Regions from separate parts of the Pseudomonas sp. AG1028 genome, predicted to be linked through region 2. Evidence: predicted binding sites of a transcription regulator. Region 2 holds the regulator's gene; the other holds the start of a gene.

Region 1 (9,623 bases), on a different contig from region 2:
CTGGGCCTTGCAGGCCGCGTAGAGGTCCTTGAGAAACGGCTCGATCTGCTCCAGCTCGCGTAGGCCATAGACCTGGGTCTGCCGCGGACGACTACCGTCGGCGTCCAGGGCCGGCTGCGGGCGCCCCTGGGCGTCGCGTTTCTGGTCGAGCAGGTAGAACTCCAGCTCGCAGGCCATCACCGGATGATAACCCTCGGCTTCGAGCTGCTCGATCACGCGGACCAGCAACTGCCGCGGGTCGGCAGGAGTGGCCGGCAGGCCTTCGCTGGGGTGCATCGACACCTGCACGGCGGCGGTGGGAATCTGCCGCCAGGGCAGGCGCACCAGGCTGCCGGGCAACGGGTAGGCACGGCAGTCGATATCGCCGACCTCCCAGACCAGGCCGGTGTCCTCGACGTCCTCGCCCTGGATGGACAAACCGAGCATCGTGCTCGGCAGCGGCCGCCCGCTCTGGTACAGCGCCAGCAGTTCCTCACGGTGCAACAGCTTGCCGCGCGGCACGCCATTGGCATCAAGGATGAACAGTTCGATCAATTCGATATCGGGGTTAGCGGCCAGGAAACCCTGGGCTTCCTGCACAACTGCGAAAGTCGTCATCGCGCACTCGCTTGCGCCAGTCAGGCGCTCGATGTCCGCACGGCCGGCTCGCTGTTCGAACCGGCGCACAGGCAGACAAATGGGTATCAGCGGCTGCGGACATGGCGCAGCCATCGGACTCAGCGGGCGGAGAGAGCGTCCGGCGGGCGAGCGTGGCGGCAATGCCAGAGCGCCCAGAAGGCGAGGATCTGCGGCAGCGCCGTGGGTTCGGGCGCCCGCCCCCGCGAGCGCAAGGCTGGCAGGGCAAGAGCGTGGGCAAGGCTGCAGACCGGAATAGACATGCCCGCGAGGCTCGCACGCCGCGACAGTCAGGTTAAATCGTTATTGGCACACCTTCAGGTAGCCAGCGGCTAAACAATCGCGCTCACGGCTCCGGTTTGTAACCCAGCCGCAAGCCGCCCCAATGCTTACCCTGCACATGAATCGGCACCGACAAGTCGTGCATCAGTTCGCCGGTGTCGCGCATGTAGGTCTGCAGCAGCACGCGCTGTTGGTGACTGCCGCAGCGAATGCCGGTGCGGTCGTTGAACAGCCGCTTGCTGCGGCTTTTCACGGTGTCCACGGCGCGATCGCCAGTGGGCGGATGGTTGAAGGCCTGATTGTGGGTCGGCACGTAGCCTTCCGGCGTGGTGGCGATGGCGAATACCAGGCCTTCATGGCGCTTGAGCAGCGGCTCCTGAATAGCCGGCAGCACACCATCGGCGTAGCTGTCGAAGCGCGTGCGGAATTTGGCCGGGAAGCTGTCCGGGATCGGCTGGTACTGGCGGTCGAACAGATCCGCGAGGCTGATACGCCCCGCCTGAATGTCAGCCTCGAACTGCCGGCCTATCGCGGCGGCACCCTCCAGTGCCAGGTCGTAGATGCGTTGGTGGTAGTCGTCGAGGCCGACGCTGGCCAGCTGCTCGCTGACGCTTTCCGCCTGGCCGACCAGTTGCTCGGCGGCCTTGCCCAACTGACGGGTCTGGTCTTCGCTGCTGCGCACGTCGCCGCGCAGTTGCTCGACCGCCACCAGCAGCTCGGCCAGGTGATCGTGGTTGCTCGCCGTACCGGCGCTGATCTGCTCGACCTGAGCATCGACATCGGCGGCCAGGTCGGCGATGCCGCGCAATTGCTCGCCAGTGAACTCGATCTGCCGGGCGGCCGCTTCCAGCTCCTCGGCCTGCTGCTGGATATGGCTGACCACCGCCGCACTCTGCTGGCGGATGTCGGCGACCATCTGCCCCACTTCACCGGTAGCACTGGCGGTACGCCCGGCCAGGCTGCGCACTTCGTCGGCGACCACCGCGAAGCCGCGCCCCTGCTCACCGGCGCGCGCGGCTTCGATGGCGGCATTGAGCGCCAGCAGATTGGTCTGGCTGGCGATAGACTGGATGACCTGGGTGACCTGTTCTATCTGCTCGGTCCGCGCGCCAAGGCCGTCGATCAATTCGCGGCTGGCGGCAGCCTGGGCGCTGAGCTGCTGCATGCGACCGACGGCCTGCTGCAGCTCGGTCTGGCCGCTGGCGCTGCTGGCGCGCACCGTCTGCGCGGCACCGAGGGTCTGCCCAGCGCGCTCGGCATTGCTCTGCTCGGTGCGGGTCACGGCGTGGGCACCTTCGCTGATCTGCTCGACCGCCACCAGTTGCGACTGCAACCGACCGGCCAGTTGCTGCACGGTGAACGCCACCTGGGCCGCGGACAGCGCGTTATGGCAAGTGTGCTGCGACAGGCTCTGGCTCAACGCATCGAGAGAAACCGCCGGGGCGGCTGCAGCCGTCGCCGGGGCCGGGCGCCGCCAGGGGCCGAACCACGGCCAAAGCGCCAAGGCCAGCAAGGCGATCACGCCGACATAGACCGGCATCTGCACCTGCTGCCACACCAGCAGCAGCGCTAGCAGGCCGACCACATGCAGGGCCAGCGCGAGCCGGTCACGAGTAATTCCAGCGTCCATGGCGAACCTCGTCTTTCTTATTGTGGGGTGATGCGAGCGATAGGCTCTAGCGGCCCGTGTTCAGTAGATCGACCGCACGGGACAAATCCGTAGGCCGAAAAACCAATCCGGTCAGTTGACCACCCCATGATGCGCCGCGCCATGGCACTTTGGTAGCAAAGCGACTGGGGCGCTCAGCGTTCGAGGCGGTGGCGCTTGACGAAGGAGCGGTCGAAGTAGTCCTTGCAGCGCCCGTACAGCTGGCCGCCCGCGCTCCACTGCTGCCAGCCGAGCAGCGCGCCGCCGTCACCGCTGGCCAACAGCAGGGGGCGTTGGCCACGGGCCTTGTAATCACGCAGCGCGCCGCCGCGCAGGGCCGCCGCCAGGTTGGCGGCGAGCACCGGTACCTGGCGCATCGAATACAAACCGCTCTTGCGCACGCCGGGCAGGTTGGCGCAATCGCCCACGGCGAAGACCTGCGGGTGGGAATGACTTTGCAGCGTCAGGGCGGTGTGCACGAAACCGTCGCCATCGCAGCTCAGGCCGCTGGCGGCGATCCACGGCAGCGCCTGGGCGCCGCTGGCCAGCAACAGGCGGCTGCCATGCCACACGGATGCCTCACCGCTGATCAGGCAATTGCCGTCGATGCGACTGATCGGGCAATGCTCGCGCACCTGCACGCGGCGCATGCGCAGATGGCCCCAGGCGCGCATGCGCAAGCCGGCGCAGTGCCCGGCCAACAGCGGCTCACCGCAGAACAGCGCCAGCTGCGGTACCTGGTCGGCGAGCGCCAGGGCCATCTCCACACCCGCCACGCCGCCGCCGAGGATTGCCAACGGCTGTGGGTCGCGCTGCCAGGCCTGCCAGCCGGTGATGAAGTGATCCACGGGTTTCACCGCCAGCACGTCCATTCCCTCGCCCTCGCGTGGTGGACAGGCGACCCGGTCACCGACGTTGAGCGACAGCCAGTTGCCCTGCAGCACCCGGTCATCGGCCAGCGTCAGCTGACGTGTCGCGGCGTCCAGCGCGGCAACGGGGGCGACGATCAACTCGACCTGCGCGGCCTTGCACAGCGCGCCCAAACCGATCTGGCAATCCTCTGGCGAATAGCGGCCACCGACCAGCCCCGGCAACATGCCGGCGTGCCAGGTGTGCTCGGCACTGGCCAGCAGGGCGATACGGCCCGCCGGCCGCTCGATCAGCGCCCAGCGTCGCAGAACCCCGAGATGGGCCGGGCCTGCGCCTACCAGCAACAGATCGTAGTCAGTCATCTACACCGATATCCTTGAGAACCTGGGAGCGCTTTGCAGCCGTTTGCGGACATGCACAGCGAGCTTTGACCGAGATAGCCGCGCAATGATCCCGCCGCCGATGGGGTTGGCGGAGCATGGCGGCAGCAGGCCGCTTCGAGCAAGTGAAGAGACGCTTGCGGCGGGTTTTCGACACATTTTTGCTGCGGTTATTACCTGCCTGTCAGGCCGCCGAGGCCTGCACCGGCAACCGCTCGAGCAAACCCGGATCGATGCGCAGCAAGCGTACGCAGCGGGCATCGCGAAGCTGCTCGCTAGGCCGTTGCGTCTGCTCCAGCGTCAGCACCTGCCCGGCCAGATTGAGCACTAGCGCCTCACGGGAAAACACGCCGCTGTTCAGGCTGTAATAGGCGGCCACCAACTCACGCAGGCCGAACGGCAGGCGCCAGCGGATGCGCAAGGCCGAACCGAAACCGGCAGCACGCTGGCCGATGGCCTGGTCGATCTGCGCGTCGCTCAGGCTGCCGCCGGCGTCCTGCCAGTCCTGCATGCAGCGCAGCAAGGCCAGCTCACCTATGTTGTGCAGCAGGCCGGCGGTGTAGCAGAGCTCGGCATCCAGCGACAGCTCGCTGGCCAGCCAATGGGCAACCTCGGCGCTGCGCTGAGCCGCCACCCAGGTACGCACGCCGCGCTCGGCCAGACGCGGGTCGCTGAGCCGCGCATTGCGCTGCACGGAAAGCCCCAGCACCAGGTTCAGGGTACGCGCCACGCCCAGGCGCGGCAGTGCCTGGGTCAGGGTCTGACAGGGCGAGCCGTTGTGGTGGGCGGCGCTGTTGGCCGCGGCAATCAGGCAGGCGGTGATCTGCGGGTCGCGGGCGAACACCTGCTCCAGCTCGCGCAGGCTCGGCTCGCTGCTGTTCAGGTACTGGCTGACCGAATCGCGCACCGAGGCCAGCAGCGGCGCGCCCTGCCCTTCTTCGCGCATGGCATCCAGGTAATCCTCCAGCCGATTCACCAGCAAGGCGGGAATCGGGCACAGCAACTCTTCCCCGTCGGCGAGCAGCAGGCTGGCCAAGCGCTTGCGCAACGCCTCGGCATTGAAGGGCTTGGCCAGGTAGGCGGTAGGTGCCAGCGGCTTGGCGGCGCGCACGCTGTTGGCATCCAGGCGCCCGCTGATCAGGATGAACGGCAGCGCCGGAGTACGCGGGTGACGACGTAGCTGGCGCAGCAGCTCAAGGCCATCTACGCCCGGCAGTTCGCTGTCGGCGATCACCAGTTCAGGCAGGCGTCGCTTGCAGCGCGCCATGGCCGCCTGGCCGTCGGCGACGCGAATCACCACGGCGTCGCACCGCACGTCGAGCACCAGTTGTTCGAGCAGATCCGCCGTCCAGGGGTCGGTATCGGCGATCAGCACTTCTGGAGCGGGCACCGCTTCAGCCATCAGCAAACCTCTCTAGATCGGAGCAAAACACCGACCCAGTATAGACAGGCCCTGACGCCATCCGAATCGGGCGCCAGAACGCCCCAGGCTGCGAAGGCTTGCATAAATAGCAGGCAAAAAAAGACCCGCCGAAGCGGGTCCTTTTCAACGGCGTGGCTTACGCCAGTTCGTCGAAGCACTCGGCCACGATGGCGATGCCTTTTTCCAGCTGGGCGTCCGGGATGGTGACCGGCATCAGGAAGCGCACCACGTTGTAGTAGGTGCCGCACGACAGCAGGATCAGGCCCTTTTCGCGCGCCTTGGCGACGATCTTGCCCGTCAGTTCGGCAGCCGGCTTGCTGTGGTCGCCGCCTTCGAACAGCTCGATGGCGACCATCGAACCCAGGCCACGCACGTCGCCGATCACCTTGTGCTTGGCGGCGATCTTGTTCAGGCCGGCCTTGAGCTTCTCGCCAACGGCGTTGGAGCGATCCAGCAGCTTCTCTTCGTCGAACACCTTGAGTACGGCCAGGGCCGCAGCGCAGGCGATCGGGCTGCCGGCATAGGTGCCGCCCAGGCCGCCGGGGGCGATCTTGTCCATGATCTCGGCCTTGCCGCTGACGCCAGAGATCGGGAAGCCGCCGCCGACGGACTTGGCGAAGGTGGTCAGGTCCGGCACCACGCCCAGTTGCTCGGTGGCGAAGAAGGTGCCGGTACGGCCAGCGCCGGTCTGCACTTCGTCAGCGATCAGCAGGATGCCGTGCTGGTCGCACAGGGCGCGCAGGCGCTGCATGAAGGCTGGCGAGTTGACGTAGAAACCGCCTTCACCCTGTACCGGCTCGATGATGATCGCAGCGATGTCCTGGGGCTGGGCATCGTTCTTGAAGATGCGCTCGATGCTGGCGATGGATTCGTCTTCGCTCACGCCATGCAGTTCGCACGGCGCAACGGCGCGGTACACGCCAGCAGGCATCAGGCCCATGCCGGCGGAGTACGGCACGACCTTGCCGGTCAGCGACAGGGTCATCATGGTACGGCCGTGGTAGGCACCCGTGAAGGCGATCACGCCAGCACGGCCGGTAGCGGCACGGGCAATCTTCACGGCGTTCTCGACGGCTTCAGAGCCGGAGGTGACCAGCAGAGTCTTCTTGGCGAAGTCGCCTGGTACGCGCTTGGCGATTTCTTCGCACAGCTCGATGTAGGGCTCGTAAGCCAGCACCTGGAAGCAGGTGTGGGTCAGCTTGGTCAGCTGTTCCTGAACGGCGGCCACCACTTTCGGGTGCAGGTGACCGGTGTTCAGTACGGCGATACCGCCGGCGAAGTCGATGTACTCACGGCCTTCGACGTCCCACACGGTGGCGTTCTCGGCGCGCTCGGCGACGATCGGGTGGATCTGGCCGACACCGCGCGGTACGGCGGCCTGGCGGCGTTGCAGCAGGGATTCGTTGGTCTTGCTCATGGCTTCCTCATTCACCGCTCATCGTCGGTGTGGTTCAAGGATGACGCATCCCGCTGCAGCCACGACAGCATGCGATGATCGACTGCCGGGCCTTGCGGGATACAGGGAGAAACGTGTGTTGCGCCGCCGCAGCGGCGCAGGTCGATCAGTCTTAAATGCTCAGGCAGAGGTACTTGATTTCCAGGTAATCCTCGATGCCGTACTTGGAGCCTTCACGACCCAGGCCCGAGGCCTTGATGCCGCCGAATGGCGCCACTTCGTTGGAGATCAGGCCGGTGTTGATCCCGACCATACCGTATTCCAGCGCCTCGGCCACGCGGAACACGCGGGAGAGGTCACGGGCATAGAAGTAGGAGGCCAGGCCGAACTCGGTGTCGTTGGCCATGGCGATCACTTCGGCTTCGTCCTTGAAACGGAACAGCGGCGCCAGCGGGCCGAAGGTTTCGTCCTTGGAGACCAGCGCGTTCTTCGGCACGTCGGCCAGAATGGTCGGCTCGAAGAAGGTGCCGCCCAGGGCGTGGGTCTTGCCGCCGGAGAGGATCTTGGCGCCTTTGGAAACGGCGTCCTCGATGTGCTCCTTGACCTTGGCCACGGCCTTCTCGTCGATCAGCGGGCCGGTGGTGGTGCCGTCTTCCAGGCCGTTGCCGATCTTCAGCTTCTCGACCGCGACCTTGAGCTTCTCGGCGAAGGCATCGTAGACGCCGTCCTGCACGTAGATGCGGTTGGCGCATACGCAGGTCTGGCCGTTGTTGCGGTACTTGGAGATGATCGCGCCTTCGATGGCCTTGTCCAGGTCAGCGTCGTCGAACACGATGAAGGGCGCGTTGCCGCCCAGCTCCAGGGATACCTTCTTGATGTCCTGAGCGCATTCGGCCATCAGCTGGCGACCGATCTCGGTCGAGCCGGTGAACGACAGTTTGCGCACGATCGGGTTGCCGGTCAGCTCGCCGCCCACTTCACCGGCGCTGCCGGTCACTACGCTGAACACGCCAGCCGGGATGCCGGCACGGGTCGCCAGCTCGGCCAGGGCCAGGGCGGAGTACGGCGTCTGCGAAGCCGGCTTGAGCACCATGGTGCAGCCAGCGGCCAGGGCCGGGCCGGCCTTGCGGGTGATCATCGCCGCCGGGAAGTTCCACGGGGTGATGGCCGCGGTGACACCGATCGGCTGCTTGATGACGATCAGGCGCTTGTCGGCCTGGTGGCCCGGAATGGTGTCGCCATACACGCGCTTGGCTTCTTCGGCGAACCACTCGATGAACGAGGCGGCGTAGGCGATCTCGCCCTTGGCTTCGGCCAGCGGCTTGCCCTGTTCGATGGTCATCAGGCGCGCCAAGTCGTCCTGGTTCTCCAGCATCAGCTCGTACCAGCGACGCAGCTTGGCCGAACGCTCCTTGGCGGTCAGCGCACGCCAGGCCGGCAGGGCCTTGTCGGCGGCTTCGATGGCGCGGCGGGTTTCGGCAGCGCCCATCTTCGGCACGCTACCGATTACTTCGCCAGTGGCCGGGTTGGTCACCTTGATGGTCTGGCCACTGTCGGCATCAGCCCAGGCGCCGTTGACGAAAGCCTGCTGGCGGAACAGTTGCGCGTCTTTCAATTGCATGGCGATCTCCTCTATCCCGGCACCACGGCGCCAGGAGATGACGAAAGAAGCTGGGAGCGAACCCAGGCATGGGTTGGAGCGACAGGCTAGCTGCGGCCTGCAAATTCGAACGGAGTGCGCCGCCGTGAGTTCAGCTGGCCAACACCATCGTTTGAAATATCAAACAAATCGTAAGATCAGCTCGACCAAAGGGCAATAGGCCGTTCGAGAAAATTAACAGCTGCAGATGAGCGGGAGCAGGGCCGTCTTTGTTTATAGCCCATACCTGTGGCGATCACTGGCCAAACGAGCCCCTCGCGCAGCATGGACGCACGCCAGCGACATGCGTATGATTGCGCCCCGCAACGCACTCGTAGCTCAGCTGGATAGAGTACTGCCCTCCGAAGGCAGGGGTCGTGGGTTCGAATCCCGCCGAGTGCGCCATCTCGCTGCTTTCCTTCACTCTTCAGGTGATGGGGAAACGCAACACGAAGCCCGCCATGTGCGGGCTTTGTCGTTTCTAGCGCTCGTTCAATTCTGTGCTGAACGGTCCATCAGATGCGGACTTGTCTCGCAGACATTTCGCATTCAACACCTGCACTTCATAAGCCTCGCCGTTTTTTCTCCTATAACAGCGCCTCTGCCTTATAAAAAAGATACACCGGGTGAAACATGCTCGACGACGGTTCATTCAAGCCAATAGTGCAGCTCTGAAAATTCTCTCGGCGCTTTGGCCTCGGCCCCTCAAATCGTTGACCAATCAATCTAAACCGCGATCCTTCGGTGAGTGTCCACTGCATTGCTATCGACCTCAGCCATTCAGGACTCTCGCTATGTACAACCCAGCCATACACGCCAAGGGCGAACTCTCGCAAGGCATCGTCTGGCTTGCTCGGACAGGCTATGCGGCACGCGGCGTGGTGTATCTGATCATCGGCGCTTTCGCGCTCTTCGGCGCCAAGGGCAGCGGTGAAACTGTCGGCACCAAAGGTGCTATCTCGACATTGCTGGAGCAACCTTTTGGCGAGGGCCTGCTCTGGATAATGGTGGCGGGACTTTTCGCCTATGCCGTCTGGCGAATGACTCAGGCCATTACCGATCCGGAAGATCACGGCACCGACGCCAAGGGGCTCGCCGCGCGTGCAGGCCTGGTGGGCGGTGCCATCAGCTATGGCCTGCTGACCTTGTTCACGCTGGGTCTGCTGGGTAGTTCGCTCGGCGAGTCCTCGGGGGGCAGTGGGGGCGGCGAAGACTTTCTCTCTGGCATGCTGGGCTGGAAGTACTCGAACTATCTGGTTTACCTTGTGGCGCTGGTGCCGCTGGGGGTCGGCATTGCACATATCATCAAGGGCTGGAAAGCCAAGTTCGAAAAGTACTTTTCTGCTTCTGATGACGTCATGCGCTGGGTA
Region 2 (15,072 bases):
AATCGGCTCAACGATAGCCGGGGCAAGCGCCTCGGTGACCGGAGCGGCAACTTCGGCAACCGGCTCGCTCACCACTTCGGCGACGGCAGGCTGCACCAGGGTCAGCGCGGGCGCTTCGGCGCGCGGCGCGAGCTTTGCGTCACGCACCTGCTCCTCAAGCACGGCCGCTTCGAAATCATCGAGAGGGCTGTGCTCGATCGTCTGCTCGAGTTCGATGGCCGCATCCTGCAGCAGCCCGTCGAGGTAAGACTGCAGCGCCAGTTGGGGCCGAGTTGCGGTAGCAGTGGTACGACTCATGAAGGCAACCTGCAGAAGAGTTCTGTATGGGCTATCGGCCGCAAGGGCCACAGACTTGAGCCGGTTCGCGCAGAATATTCAGCCGGCATGATCAGGCCACCTGGGAAGCAGGCTGCTGCGCCAGCAAATGCTTGAGCAGCGCGCGGTAGGCAATGGTGCCGCGACTATTGGCGTCGAACTGCGACGGCGTGAGCCCTGCCCGACTGGCATCACGAAGCCGGGTATCGACGGGAATGTAAGCCTGCCAGAGCTGCTCAGGATAGGTGTGCTTGAGCAGGCGCAGGGTCGACAGCGAGGCTTGAGTACGACGGTCGAACAGCGTCGGCACGATGGTGTACGGCAGCGCCTGCTTGCGCGAGCGGTTGATCATCGTCAGCGTGTTGACCATACGCTCCAAGCCCTTGACCGCGAGGAACTCGGTCTGCACCGGAATTACCAGCTGCTGGCTGGCTGCCAGCGCGTTGACCATCAATACGCCGAGCAGCGGCGGGCTGTCGATCACGGCGTAGTCGAAGTCTTGCCACAACTGTGCCAGGCTCTTGGCAACCACCAGGCCTAAGCCGCTCTGACCCGGCGACTGACGCTCGAGGGTGGCCAGCGCGGTGCTCGATGGCAGCAAAGAAATACGCTCGTGGCTGGTGGGCAGCAGCAGTTGCCTGGGCAGGCCTTCCGGCACGCTGCCCTGATGCTGGAACAGGTCGAAATTGCTGTTTTCCAGAGTGTCCGGGTCATGGCCGAAATAGCTGGTCATCGAGCCGTGGGGGTCGAGGTCGACCACCACCACGCGCTTGCCGGCATCCGCCAACAGGCCTGCCAGTGCGATGCTGGACGTGGTTTTACCCACACCGCCTTTCTGATTGGATACCGCCCACACTCTCATAATTTTCTTCCTCCCGGGGACAGGCCAGGCCCGACCGAGACTAATTGCCCGCTTGACCAGCTGGCGACGGGGAATTGACGGTACCGTTGCCGGGCGCCGTTGCTGCAGGGCCTGTAGCAGGTTGCGTGCCAGCGCGCTGCATGGCGTTATCAGGCTGGGCGTTGGCGCTTCCCGTACCCGTCACACTACGCCGTACATCCAGATTACGCGAGACCACCAGTACCACCCTGCGGTTACGCGCCCTCCCCTCGGCGGTGGCGTTGTCGGCCACCGGTTGGAACTCGCCGTAGCCAACCGCCGCCAATCGCGATGGATCGACCCCATCCATGGCCAGCATGCGCACGATGCTCGCTGCCCGCGCCGCCGACAGTTCCCAGTTGGTGGGGTACTGAGGCGTCTTGATCGGCTGATTATCGGTAAACCCTTCGACATGGATAGGGTTGCCATAAGGCGCCAAGATCTTGGCAATCTTCTCGATGATCTCGAAGGCCTCATCATTGGGCAGCGCATCGCCACTGGGAAACAGCAGCCCGGAACTCAGTTCGATCTCGATCCACAGTTCATTACCGCGCACCTTGAGCTGATCGCTCTGCAACAGACCGCCAAAAGCATCTCGGATGCTGTCGGCGATATTCTGCAGGGTCGAGGCGGCGACCTGTTGCTGCGACGATTCCTCGTCGACCATCGAGCGATCTGGTTCGGTGGTACGCGGGCGTTCGTCGCCTACCGGAATTGGCTTGATCGAGCGATCCGGCTGGTTGAAAACCCCGGTCAGGGTCTGCGAAAGAATCTTGTACTTGCCTTCATTGATCGATGAAATCGAATACATGACCACGAAGAAGGCAAACAGCAGGGTGATGAAATCCGCGTAGGAAACCAGCCAGCGTTCGTGGTTCTCGTGTTCTTCGTGGCGGCGTCGGCGGGCCATGATCAGCTCATGAAGCCTTGCAGCTTCAGCTCGATGGACCGTGGATTTTCGCCTTCACCGATCGACAGGATGCCTTCCAGGAGCATCTCCCGATACGCCGACTGGCGCATGGCGACCGACTTGAGCTTGTTGCCGATGGGCAACAGCAAGAGGTTAGCGATGGCCACACCGTAGATGGTGGCGACGAACGCTACGGCGATGCCGCTGCCCAGCAGGCTGGGGTCAGCCAGGTTACCCATTACGTGGATCAGCCCCATGACCGCACCGATGATGCCGATGGTCGGTGCGTAGCCACCCATGCACTCATAGAACTTGGCAGCCTGGATATCGCGACTTTCCTGGGTATAAAGATCGACTTCGAGAATGCTGCGTATGGCTTCCGGCTCGGCGCCATCGACCAGCAGTTGCAGCCCCTTGCGCGCGTAGGGATCGGGTTCGCCATCGGCGACCGCCTCCAGGCCGAGCAGGCCTTCCTTGCGCGCCGTCATGCTCCAATTAACTACGCGATCAATGCCACCTGCCAGATCGATCTTGGGCGGTACGAAGATCCAGCGCAGGATGCTCACAGCGCGCTTGAACACCGCCACCGGCGTCTGCAGCAGCGCTGCGCCCAGGGTTCCGCCGATCACGATCAGGGCCGCCGGGCCGTTGAGCAGTGCCGAGGCATGACCGCCTTCCAGAAAGTTGCCGCCAAGGATCGCGACGAACGCCAGAATGAAGCCGATCAGGCTCAGCACATCCATCAGAGGCAGGCCTCGACCAGATAGCGACCGATATCATCGAGGGGATACACCGCGTCGGCCAGGTTGGCTTTCACGATGGCCATGGGCATGCCGTAGATCACGCAGCTCGCTTCATCCTGAGCCCAGACCTGACTGCCGCCCTGCTTGAGCAAACGCGCGCCTTCGCGCCCGTCTGCACCCATGCCGGTCAGCACCACGGCCAGCACCTTGTCGTTGTAGGACTTGGCCGCCGAGCCGAAGGTGATATCCACGCACGGCTTGTAGTTCAACCGCTCGTCACCGGGCAGGATACGGATGGTGCCGCGGCCGTCGATCATCATCTGCTTGCCGCCGGGAGCTAGAATGGCCAAGCCGGGACGCAGAATATCGCCGTCCTCGGCTTCCTTGACGTTGATCTTGCAGAGCTTGTCCAGACGCTCGGCAAAAGCCTTGGTAAAAGCGGCCGGCATGTGCTGAATCAGCACGATGGGCGTCGGGAAGTTGGCCGGCAGTTGAGTCAGCACGCGCTGCAGGGCCACCGGGCCGCCGGTGGAGGTGCCGATAGCTACCAGCTTGTAGGCCTTGCGCTTGGGCGCCGCGCTGGACGAGGCGGCATGCCGCTCGGCCGGCGGATGGCTGACGCTCGGCTGCGGGCGCGCAGCTGGAGCCGGCGTGCTCGGCGTGCTGGCAGGTCGGCTCAGGCCTCCGCCGGCAGGCGGCGTCAGGGACGCCGTGCCGATCCCCCGGCGGTTGCTGCGCGAGATGCTATGGACCTTCTCGCACAGCAGTTGCTTGACCTTCTCGGGGTTGCGCGAAATGTCTTCGAAGTTCTTCGGCAGAAAGTCCACCGCACCGGCATCCAGCGCGTCCAGGGTGACGCGAGCGCCTTCATGGGTGAGCGAGGAAAACATCAGAACCGGCGTGGGGCAGCGCTGCATGATGTTGCGCACGGAGGTGATGCCGTCCATTAGCGGCATCTCGTAATCCATGGTGATCACGTCCGGCTTCAGTGCCAGGGCCTGATCGATGGCCTCACGTCCGTTGGTGGCCGTACCGACCACCGTGATGTTTGGGTCCGACGAGAGAATTTCCGAAACCCTGCGGCGGAAAAAACCGGAGTCATCGACTACCAGTACCTTGACAACCATAAACACTCCTAAGCGGCACGGCCGTCGCCGTGCCGCGGACGATCAGAGACGCCGTGCGTAGCGCTTGAGCATGCTGGGCACATCGAGGATCAGCGCGATGCGACCATCACCGGTGATGGTCGCGCCGGACATGCCGGGCGTGCCCTGGAGCATCTTGCCCAGCGGCTTGATCACCACCTCTTCCTGGCCGACCAGCTGATCGACCACGAAGCCGATGCGCTGGTTACCCACGGTGAGAATCACTACATGCCCTTCGCCCTGCTCTTCGTGAGCCGCACTGCTCACCAGCCAGCGCTTGAGGTAGAACAGAGGTAGCGCCTTGTCGCGCACGATCACCACTTCCTGGCCGTCGACCACGTTGGTGCGCGACAGGTCGAGGTGGAAGATCTCGTTGACGTTGACCAGCGGGAAAGCGAACGCCTGGTTGCCGAGCATCACCATCAGCGTCGGCATGATCGCCAGGGTCAGCGGCACCTTGATGACAATCTTCGAGCCCTGCCCCTTCTGGGAGAACACGTTGACCGTGCCGTTGAGCTGGGAAATCTTGGTTTTCACCACGTCCATGCCGACGCCGCGACCAGAGACGTCGGAAATTTCTGTCTTGGTCGAGAAGCCTGGCGCAAAGATCAGGTTGTAGCACTCCAGATCGCTCAGCCGATCGGCGGCATCCTTATCCAGCAGGCCTTTTTCCACGGCCTTGCTGCGCAGGATCTCGGCGTCCATCCCCTTGCCGTCATCGGTGATCATCAGCAGGATGTGGTCGCCTTCCTGCTCGGCGGACAGCACCACGCGCCCGGTCCGAGACTTGCCGGCCGCCTCGCGCTCGTCAGGGCTTTCCACCCCGTGGTCGACGGCGTTGCGCACCAGGTGCACCAGCGGGTCGGCCAGTGCCTCGACGAGGTTCTTGTCCAGGTCGGTCTCTTCACCAACCAGTTCCAGGTTGATCTCTTTCTTGAGCTGGCGTGCTAGATCGCGAACCAGGCGTGGGAAGCGCCCAAAGACCTTCTTGATCGGCTGCATGCGGGTCTTCATGACCGAGGTCTGCAGATCGGCCGTGACAACGTCGAGGTTCGACACCGCCTTGGACATGGCCTCGTCGCCGCTGTTGAGCCCCAGGCGCACCAGGCGGTTACGCACCAGAACCAGTTCGCCGACCATGTTCATGATCTCGTCCAGGCGCGCAGTGTCGACGCGAACGGTAGTCTCCGCTTCGCTGGCCGGTGCGGCGGCCGCCGCAGGTGCAGACGCCGGTTTGCTGGCTTCCGCCTTGGCGGCCGCAGGCGCTGCCTTGCTGGGTTCTGGCTTGGCTGCAGGTGCGGGTGCTGCCTTGGCCGGCTCGGCCTTGGCGGCCGGCGCAGCGGCTTTGGCAGGTTGCGGGGCAGGAGCCGGTTTTGCAGCAGGCGCAACGGCCGCGGCCGGCGCTACGGCAGGCGCGACTAACTGACCCTTGCCATGTAGTTGATCGAGCAGCGCTTCGAATTCGTCATCGGTGATTTCATCGCCCGGCGCTGCCGAGGCCGGTTCGCTGGAAGCGGCTACCGGTGCCGCCGCCGACGCAACGGCAGGCGCAGCGAACTGGCCCTTGCCATGCAACTGGTCGAGCAGCGCTTCGAATTCATCATCGGTGATCTCATCGCCAGGCGTTGCGGCAGCGGCAGGCTCAGCAGGCGCTGCAGCCACCGGTTCCACGGCAGGCGCACTGAACTGGCCCTTGCCGTGCAACTGATCGAGCAGCGACTCGAATTCGTCATCAGTGATCTCGTCAGCCGCCGTGGCGGGCTGCGCCGGCGCTTCGTCGCCCAGTGCATCGAGCAATTGCTCGAATTCGCTGTCAGAGATATCTGCTGAAGGCTGTGCCGCTGCCACCTCGGGCTCCGCAGGCGCGACAGCAACCGGTTCAGGTTCAGCCGCGACCTCGACTGCTGCGGGTGCAGGCTCGGCACCAGCGGGCTCAGCCAGACGCGCTAGCGCGGCCAGCAGCTCCGGCGAAGCCGGCGTCAGCTCCACGCGCTCGCGCACTTCGGCGAACATACCGTTGACGGCGTCCAGTGCTTCGAGCACCACGTCCATCAGTTCGGCGTCCACACGACGCTCGCCTTTGCGCAGGATATCGAACACGTTCTCGGCAATGTGGCAGCACTCGACCAGCTCGTTGAGCTGCAAGAAACCGGCACCACCTTTTACCGTGTGAAACCCTCGAAAGATCGCATTGAGCAGATTCATATCGTCCGGGCGGCTTTCCAGCTCCACCAACTGCTCGGACAATTGCTCAAGAATTTCGCCGGCCTCTACCAGGAAATCCTGGAGGATTTCTTCATCGGCGCCGAAGCTCATATGACGTGCTCCTAAAAACCCAGACTGGACAGCAGATCGTCGACGTCGTCTTGGTTAGAGGCGACATCATCACGCTTATCGGCATGAATCTGCGGACCTTCACCGCGGGACGGATTTTTTTCTTTGTTTTGCTCGGCACGCAACTGTTCGTGGTTGTGATCGATACCGGCAAAGCGATCGACCTGACTGGCCATGAGCACCAGTTTCAGTAGATTGCTCTCGACCTCGGTCACCAATTGCGTAACGCGCTTGATCACCTGACCGGTCAGATCCTGGAAATCCTGCGCCAGCAGAATGTCATTCAAATGCTCCGATAGCTTGCTGGTGTCGCGCTGGCTGCGCGACAGAAACAGCTCGATACGCTTGGCGAGCTCACGGAACGCCTCGGCGCTCATCTCGCGGCGCATGAAGCGGCCCCAGTCCTCGGCGAGCGAATCGGCTTCACTACTCAGGTCATTGACCAGCGGCGCGCTCTGCTCGACCAGATCCATGGTGCGATTGGCCGCACGCTCGGTCATGGTCACCACGTAGTTCAGGCGCTCGGTGGCGTCGGAAATCTGCGAGATTTCCTTGGCGTGGGGCACCCGGGGATCGAGCTGAAAATTGACGATAGCGTTATGCAGCTCACGGGTGAGCTTGCCGACTTCGAGGTAAAGCCCCCGGTCGCGCGCCTTGTTCAATTCATTGATCAGCTGTACGGCTTCGCCAAAGTTTCCTTGCTCGAGGCTGTCGACCAGTTGGCGGGCATTGCTTTTCAGGGTCGACTCGAGGTCAACCTCGTTGGAGTCATCGTGTTCCATAACAACCTCGCGGCAGACATCAGCCGTTAACTCGCTCGAAGATTTTTTCGATCTTTTCCTTGAGCACCTGAGCGGTGAAGGGCTTGACTACGTAGCCATTCACACCGGCTTGTGCGGCCTCGATGATCTGATCGCGCTTGGCTTCCGCCGTCACCATGAGCACCGGCAACTGCTTGAGTCGCTCGTCGGCACGCACGGCGCGCAGCAGATCGATACCGGTCATGCCCGGCATGTTCCAGTCGGTTACCAGAAAATCGAAATTGCCGCTCTGCAGCATGGGCAGCGCGGTTACCCCGTCATCAGCCTCTGCCGTATTGGTGAACCCCAGATCACGCAAGAGGTTCTTGATGATCCGTCGCATCGTCGAGAAATCATCGACGATGAGGATTTTCATGTTCTTGTCCAAGTCGACCTCCGTACAGTCCTAAAACGCCTACACCTTGTGCAGCGCTTATTAATCGTGAAACCGGCCTGGCTGAACGCCGCAAACCATTGCGCTCGGCTTTGCTGCGTTCACTGTGTGCCCCGCCCTGCTGTGCTGCATTTACCACAAGGGCTGGCTCGACCAACTCCAGTCCCTGCACAAATTCCTATGCGCGCCACTCCCCCAACCGCGCCCGTAAGCGCGCGGCACACTGACTATGCAGTTGGCTGACCCGCGATTCACTCACCCCCAGCACCTCGCCGATTTCCTTGAGGTTCAATTCCTCGTCGTAGTACAGCGACAACACCAGCCGCTCACGTTCCGGCAGATTACTGATGGCATCGGCCAATGCAGCCTGGAAACGACTGTCTTCCAGTTCATGCGAAGGCCCGTGATGCAGGGAACTCGTGTCTTCCTGCAGACCGCCGTTATCGCCTTCCTGCAAGAGGTCGTCGAAACTGAACAGGCGGCTGCCCAAAGTGTCGCCAAGAATGCCGTAGTAATCTTCGAGACTCAATTGGAGTTCGGCAGCAACCTCGTGATCTTTAGCGTCACGACCGGTTCTGGCCTCAATTTTTCGTATTGCATCGCTGACCATGCGGCTGTTGCGGTGCACCGAACGCGGCGCCCAGTCGCCCTTGCGTACCTCATCGAGCATGGCGCCGCGGATGCGGATACCGGCAAAGGTCTCGAAACTGGCGCCCTTGCCGGCATCGTACTTACGCGACGCCTCGAGCAGACCGATCATGCCGGCCTGGATCAAGTCGTCGACCTGTACGTTGGCGGGCAGACGGGCCAGCAGGTGGTAGGCGATGCGTTTTACCAGCGGCGCGTGGCGCTCGATCAACTGATGCTGTGAATCTCGTGCTTGTGCCTTGCTGTACATTCGGAGTCCAGAGGCTGTCGTCATACAGCCGTGTCTGCAGTCGGTTGTTGCACCAAGCGCTCCACGAAAAATTCCAGATGGCCACGCGGGTTGGCCGGCAAGGGCCATGCATCGACCTTCTGGGCAATCGCCTTGAACGCCAGCGCGCACTTCGAACGAGGGAACGCCTCATACACCGCACGCTGTTTCTGTACGGCCTTGCGAACCGATTCGTCGTACGGCACCGCGCCCACGTATTGCAGCGCGACGTCCAGGAAACGGTCGGTCACTTTAGTCAGCTTAGCAAAGAGATTGCGGCCTTCCTGGGGGCTGTGCGCCATGTTGGCGAGGACCCGGAAACGGTTCATGCCGTGGTCGCGATTGAGTAGCTTGATCAGCGCGTAGGCATCGGTAATGGACGTCGGTTCGTCGCACACCACCACCAGCACTTCCTGGGCCGCGCGCACGAAGCTGACCACTGAGTCACCAATACCGGCAGCGGTATCGACGATGAGCACGTCAAGGTTCTCGCTGATGTCGCTGAAGGCCTGGATCAGGCCGGCGTGCTGCATGGGCGTAAGCTGCACCATCGCTTGAGTACCGGAGGCGGCGGGCACGATACGAATGCCGCCAGGCCCCTGCAGCACCACATCACGCAGGTCGCACTCGCCGTCGATCACGTCAGCCAGGGTGCGCTTGGCGGTAAGACCAAGCAGCACGTCCACGTTGGCAAGGCCCAGGTCGGCGTCCATGAGCATAACGCGCCGACCAAGGTCGGCCAGTGCCAGCGACAAGTTCACCGACACATTGGTCTTGCCAACGCCGCCTTTGCCGCCAGTCACCGCGATCACCTGTACGGGATGCATACCCATGTTATCTACACACCTTATTCTGACTTCACTGTGGGCCCTGGGGCCATTGTGCGCTGTCGCGGCGAGCACGACCAGCGCGTCACCGTATTCAATCCGTTCAACCGGCCTGTCTGGCAGGGTTCTGATAGAGCCCTGCGAACATATCGGCCATGGTGTCTTCGCTCGGCTCGTCCGGCGCCTGCAGACCGACAGCGCGACTGACCAACTGATGGCTGCGCGGCACGTGTACGTCATCCGGGATGCGCGGGCCATCTGCCAAGTAGGCTACCGGCAGACGATGGCCAATAGCCAGCCCCAATACCTCACCCATGCTGGTAGCCTCATCCAGTTTACTCAGAATGCAGCCCGCCAGCCCACAGCGCTTGTAGCTGTGATAGGCCGCCTTGAGAACCTGCGCCTGGCTAGTGGCGGCCAGCACCAGGTAATTGCGTGCGTTGACGCCGCGGCTGGCCAGCGCCTCAAGCTGCATGCGCAGCGCCGGATCATTGGCGGGCAGGCCAGCGGTGTCGATCAGCACCACACGCTTGCGGGCCAGCGGTACGAGCGCCTGGGTCAGCGACTGACCCGGATCGACCTGGGTCACCGAGACGCCAAGAATCCGGCCCAGGGTCTTTAGCTGTTCCTGAGCGCCGATACGGTAGCTGTCCATGCTCACCAGCGCGATGCTGGCCGCGCCATACTTGAGAACGTAGCGCGCGGCCAGCTTGGCCAGGGTGGTGGTCTTGCCCATGCCGGCGGGGCCGACCAGCGCGATCACGCCGCCCTCTTCCATCGGCTCCTGCTTGGGCGTCTGAATCGAATGGGCAAGGTGCGCCAGCACCATGCGCCAGGCTTTGCGCTGATCGGCAATCGAGGCGACCCGCTCGAGCAACACGCGCGACAGCTCTGCTGGTACGCCCATACGCTGCAGACGGCGCCACAGTGTGGCCTGCTGCGGGCGGCGGCTCTGCATCTGCCCCCACGCCATCGAGCCCATCTGCATTTCGATCAGCTCACGCAGGCCATGCAGCTCGGAGCGCATGGAATCCAGCGCCGACTGATCGACTGCCGCCGCAACCGGCTTCTGCTGTTGACGCTTGAGCACGGCATCCAGGCTGTCGGCAGGCGGCGTGGCAGCTGCCGCGCCAAACAGCTGACGGTCCTTGCCGGCATCGGCCTGGGTACGCATGGTCAGCTCGGCATGGGCCGACGCTATCTTCGACTGGGTCTTGCGCAACTCGGCTTCCAGCGCCGGGTTGGCCTGACGTGCTGGCACAGGCGGAGCCTGATAATCGAGTGCAGCCGTCAATTCCACGCCACCGGCCACACGGCGGTTGGCGATGATGGTCGCATCGGCGCCCAGCTCATCTCGAACCAGCTTCATGGCTTGGCGCATATCGGCAGCGAAAAAGCGTTTGACCTGCATGGCCCGTACCCTCGATTAGTTCTGCCCCACCGTCGCAACGATGGTGACCTGCTTGTTGTCCGGAATTTCCTGGTACGCCAGAACATGCATGCTCGGGACGGCCAACCGGGCGAAACGCGAGAGCATTCCCCGAACCGGCCCGGCCGCCAGCAGAATCACTGGCTTGCCAAGCATCTCCTGACGCTGCGCTGCTTCCACCAGGGAACGCTGCAGCTTCTCCGCCATACCAGGTTCGAGGAGGATGCCATCCTCGGAGCCCTGACCGGCCTTCTGAAGACTGTTTAGCAATATCTGTTCCAACCTTGGCTCAAGGGTGATCACAGGCAGCTCCGGCTCTAGTCCCACGATGTTTTGCACGATTGCACGAGACAGCGCGACGCGAACTGCCGCGACCATGGCGGCGGGATCTTGACTCCTTGGCGCGACGTTGGCGATGGCTTCAGCGATGGTGCGAATGTCACGCACTGGCACCTGCTCCTGCAGCAGCGCCTGCAGCACCTTGAGCAGGGTCGACAGGGAAATCAGCCCGGGCACCAGCTCTTCGGCGAGCTTGGGCGAGCTTTTCGCCAGCAATTGCATCAATTGCTGGACCTCCTCGTGACCCAGCAGCTCGTGGGCGTGCTTGTGCAGGATCTGATTGAGGTGAGTGGCCACCACGGTGCTAGCGTCCACCACGGTGTAGCCGAGTGATTGCGCCTGGTCGCGCTGACCCGGATCGATCCACACGGCTTCAAGTCCGAACGCCGGATCTCTGGCGGCCACCCCGTTGAGGGTGCCGAACACCTGACCGGGGTTGATCGCCAGCTCGCGATCCGGGTAGACCTCGGCTTCAGCGACACTGACGCCCATCAGCGTCAGGCGATAAGCGTTGGGCTGTAGATCCAGGTTGTCGCGGATATGCACCGACGGCATCAGAAACCCCATCTCTTGGGAAAGCTTCTTGCGTACGCCCTTGATGCGCGCCAGCAACTGGCCACCCTGATTGCGGTCGACCAGCGGAATCAGCCGGTAGCCAACTTCCAGGCCGACCATGTCCACTGGCACCACGTCGTCCCAGCCCAGTTCCTTGACCTCCTGGGCGCGCTGGGCCGGCAACAGCTCCTGTTGGCGCTGCACTTCGATGACTTCGGCTTCCTTGACCTTGCGCTGCTTGTTGGCGATCCAGTAGGCCGCGCCAGCCGCCACCAGCCCGAGGCTGATGAACGACATGTGCGGCATGCCGGGCACCAGGCCCATGGCGATCATGATGGCGGCGGAGACGGCCAGCGCACGCGGCGAGGCGAACATCTGGCGGTTGACCTGGGCGCCCATGTCCTCGGCGCTGGAGACGCGGGTCACCATGATGGCGGCGGCGGTGGACAGCAGCAGCGAGGGGATCTGCGCGACCAGGCCGTCACCGATGGTCAACAGGGTGTAGATACGGCCAGCATCGCCGAAGCTCAGGCCGTGCTGCAGCATGCCGATGGCCATGCCGCCGATGAGGTTGATGAACAGGATCAGCAGGCCGGCGACGGCGTCGCCGCGCACGAACTTGCTGGCACCGTCCATGGAACCGTAGAAATCGGCTTCCTGGGCCACTTCGCTGCGGCGCTTCTTGGCTTCCACCTGATCGATCAGGCCAGCATTGAGGTCGGCATCGATGGCCATCTGCTTACCGGGCATGGCGTCCAGGGTAAAGCGCGCACTCACCTCGGAGATACGCCCGGCCCCCTTGGTGACGACCACAAAGTTAATGATCATGAGGATCGCGAACACCACGATACCGACCACGTAGTTGCCGCCGATCACCACCTCACCGAAGGCCTGGATCACCTTGCCCGCAGCGTCGTGACCGTCCTGGCCATGCAGCAACACAACGCGCGTCGACGCCACGTTGAGCGCCAGGCGCAACAACGTCGCAGCCAGCAGGATGGTCGGGAACACGGCGAAATCCAGCGGCCGCAGTGCGTAGATCGCCACCAGCAACACGACGATCGACAGCGCGATGCTGAAGGTAAACAGCACGTCGAGCAGAAACGGCGGGATCGGCAGCATGACCATGGCGAGCATGACCAGCAGCAACAGCGGAATGCCGAGATTGCCGTTGCGCAGCCCCGACAGGTTGCTGCGAACGTTGCCAATCATCTGTGCGCGATCTACTGCCACGTGTTTACCCCGACTGATTCAATCTTTTGACGTCCAGAACGCCTTTGCGCTCGGTATTGCAAGAACCTTTCCAACTCCTCGAAATGCCCGTCATAGAAGGCGTCTGAAGACTTTTACGAGAGCGCTGGCGACGAAAACACGAACCCCGGCGGCCAAGCCCAGTCACAGCCTGTGAACGCTGGATTCAAACCACCAAGGAGAACACCATGAAACGCTGGATGATGGCCGCACTGGCCAGTTGCTTCGCGGCCGGCCTGCAGGCGGCCGACAAGACGGTCGAACTCAATGCTGTGGATGCCAATGGCGTCGGCAGCTCGGTAGGCAAGGTGGTGATCAGCCAGAGCCCTTATGGCGTGGTGTTCACGCCTGAGCTGCATGATCTGGAACCTGGAATTCACGGCTTCCACGTACACGGCAAACCCAGCTGCGAGCCGGCGCCCAAGGATGGCAAACCATCGGCAGCCGAAGCCGCTGGCGGCCACTGGGATCCGAAAAACACCGGCAAACACGACCTGCCATGGGGCGACGGCCATATGGGCGATCTCCCTGCTCTACTGGTGACCGCTGACGGCAAGGCCAGCCAGCCGGTATTGGCGCCGCGCATCAAGAGCGTGGACGAGCTCAAGGGCCTTTCTCTGATGGTCCATGCCGGCGGCGACAACCATGCCGATCATCCCAAGCCTCTGGGCGGCGGCGGCGCACGCGTCGCCTGCGGCGTGATCGAGTAACGGGCTGGGCGCAGTCTGCCAGATGCAGGCTGCGCTCACTCATTCGTCGCGGCGCAGATCAGGCGGGATTGGCAGATCCTTGAGCGGCGCCGGACGCTTGCCCTTGCCGGCCTGGAACTGGCGAATCTGATAGACGTACGCCAGCACCTGCGCGACGGCGAGGTAAAGACCGGCAGGGATTTCCTGATCGAGCTCGGTGGTGTGATAGATCGAGCGCGCCAACGCCGGCGACTCCAGTATCAGCACATTGTGCTCGGTGGCGATCTCGCGGATTTTCAACGCAGTGAAGTCGCCGCCCTTGGCCAGTAACATGGGCGCCTGGCCGGTTTGCGGGTCATATTTCAGAGCCACTGCGAAGTGGGTCGGGTTGGTAATCACCACGTCGGCCTGGGGGACGGCCTGCATCATGCGCTGCTGAGTCATCTGGTGCTGCAGCTGGCGGATGCGCTGCTTGACCTCGGGTTTACCCTCGCTGTCCTTGTACTCGTCCTTGACCTCCTGCTTGGTCATCATCAGCTTTTGCTTGTTGTCCCAGAGCTGGAACGGCACATCCACGGCAGCGATCAGGATCAGCCCGAACGACATCCACAACGCGCTCCAGCCGACGACTTGCGCCGAGTGCATAATGGCCGATTCGATCGGTTCGTTGGCGATCGCCAACAGATCAGCGCGGTCCTTCGACAGCACCACCAGCGCCACCAGCAGGATGACGATGAACTTGGCCAATGCCTTGAGCAGCTCGATCAACGCCTTCATCGAGAACATGCGTTTGAGCCCGGAGAGCGGGTTCATGCGGCTGAACTTGGGCGCCATGGCCTTGGCCGAGAACAGCCAGCCACCTAGGGCGATGGGCCCTACGATGGACATCACCAGCAGCACGACCAGCAGCGGCAACAGCGCATCGAGTGCCAGCTGCCCGGAGGCGGCCAGCCACAGCGCCATATTGCGCTCATCCATCAGGATCTCGCGTGGCAGCGAAAAGTTGCCGCGCATGATTTCCAGCATGGCATTGCCGATCGAGCCACCGGTGGCCAGCAGCCCGCCAGTGCCGGCCAGCATGATGGCGAAGGTATTGAGCTCCTTGGAGCGGGCGATCTGCCCTTTTTCACGAGATTCCCGGCGGCGTTTCTCCGTGGGTTCCTCGCTCTTGTCGGCACCGCTGTCCGACTCGGCCATCAGCGGGCCCTCGCCAGTTCACGCAACATGATCAGCGCCTCGCTCGCGATGGCCTGATAATGCGCCAGGATGTCAGCTAGAGAAATCCATACGATCACCATGCCTAGCACTAAGGTGAGCGGGAAACCGATGGAGAAGATGTTCAGTTGCGGCGCGGCGCGGGTCATCACCCCGAAGGCGATGTTCACCACCAACAATGCGGTAACGGCCGGTAGCACCAGGATCAGCGCGGCGCCCATTACCCAGCCGAGCTTTGTGGCCAGCTCCCAGTAGTGCTCGACCTGCAGGCCGGAGCCCGGCGGCAGGGTCACGAAACTCTCGGCCAGTACCTCGAACACCACCAGATGC

The links. Region 2 encodes FliA, which starts transcription of late flagellar genes. Its sites were predicted from a motif close to CTAAAGTTTNNNNNNNNNNNGCCGNTAA; they were not measured.
Region 1: a site for FliA is predicted at 2,593-2,620, ahead of FB481_RS23010 (methyl-accepting chemotaxis protein). Genes of this name have one in related genera too.

Annotation. Positions count from the first base shown of each region.
Region 1 covers NZ_VIVP01000021.1:895-10,517, forward strand. The annotation lists gene FB481_RS23005 (glutamine synthetase family protein) at 1-597, opposite strand, end outside; gene FB481_RS23010 (methyl-accepting chemotaxis protein) at 962-2,527, opposite strand; gene FB481_RS23015 (FAD-dependent oxidoreductase) at 2,701-3,777, opposite strand; gene FB481_RS23020 (HDOD domain-containing protein) at 3,980-5,197, opposite strand; gene gabT (4-aminobutyrate--2-oxoglutarate transaminase) at 5,355-6,635, opposite strand; gene gabD (NADP-dependent succinate-semialdehyde dehydrogenase) at 6,787-8,235, opposite strand; tRNA gene FB481_RS23035 (tRNA-Arg) at 8,582-8,658, shown strand; gene FB481_RS23040 (DUF1206 domain-containing protein) at 9,048-9,623, shown strand, end outside.
Region 2 covers NZ_VIVP01000014.1:39,187-54,258, forward strand. The annotation lists gene FB481_RS21330 (CheW domain-containing protein) at 1-297, opposite strand, end outside; gene FB481_RS21335 (ParA family protein) at 389-1,177, opposite strand; gene motD (flagellar motor protein MotD) at 1,218-2,105, opposite strand; gene FB481_RS21345 (flagellar motor protein) at 2,108-2,848, opposite strand; gene FB481_RS21350 (chemotaxis response regulator protein-glutamate methylesterase) at 2,848-3,975, opposite strand; gene FB481_RS21355 (chemotaxis protein CheA) at 4,018-6,309, opposite strand; gene FB481_RS21360 (protein phosphatase CheZ) at 6,321-7,109, opposite strand; gene FB481_RS21365 (chemotaxis response regulator CheY) at 7,129-7,503, opposite strand; gene fliA (RNA polymerase sigma factor FliA) at 7,700-8,443, opposite strand; gene fleN (flagellar synthesis regulator FleN) at 8,440-9,270, opposite strand; gene flhF (flagellar biosynthesis protein FlhF) at 9,368-10,675, opposite strand; gene flhA (flagellar biosynthesis protein FlhA) at 10,691-12,799, opposite strand; gene sodC (superoxide dismutase family protein) at 13,027-13,548, shown strand; gene flhB (flagellar biosynthesis protein FlhB) at 13,588-14,724, opposite strand; gene fliR (flagellar biosynthetic protein FliR) at 14,724-15,072, opposite strand, start outside.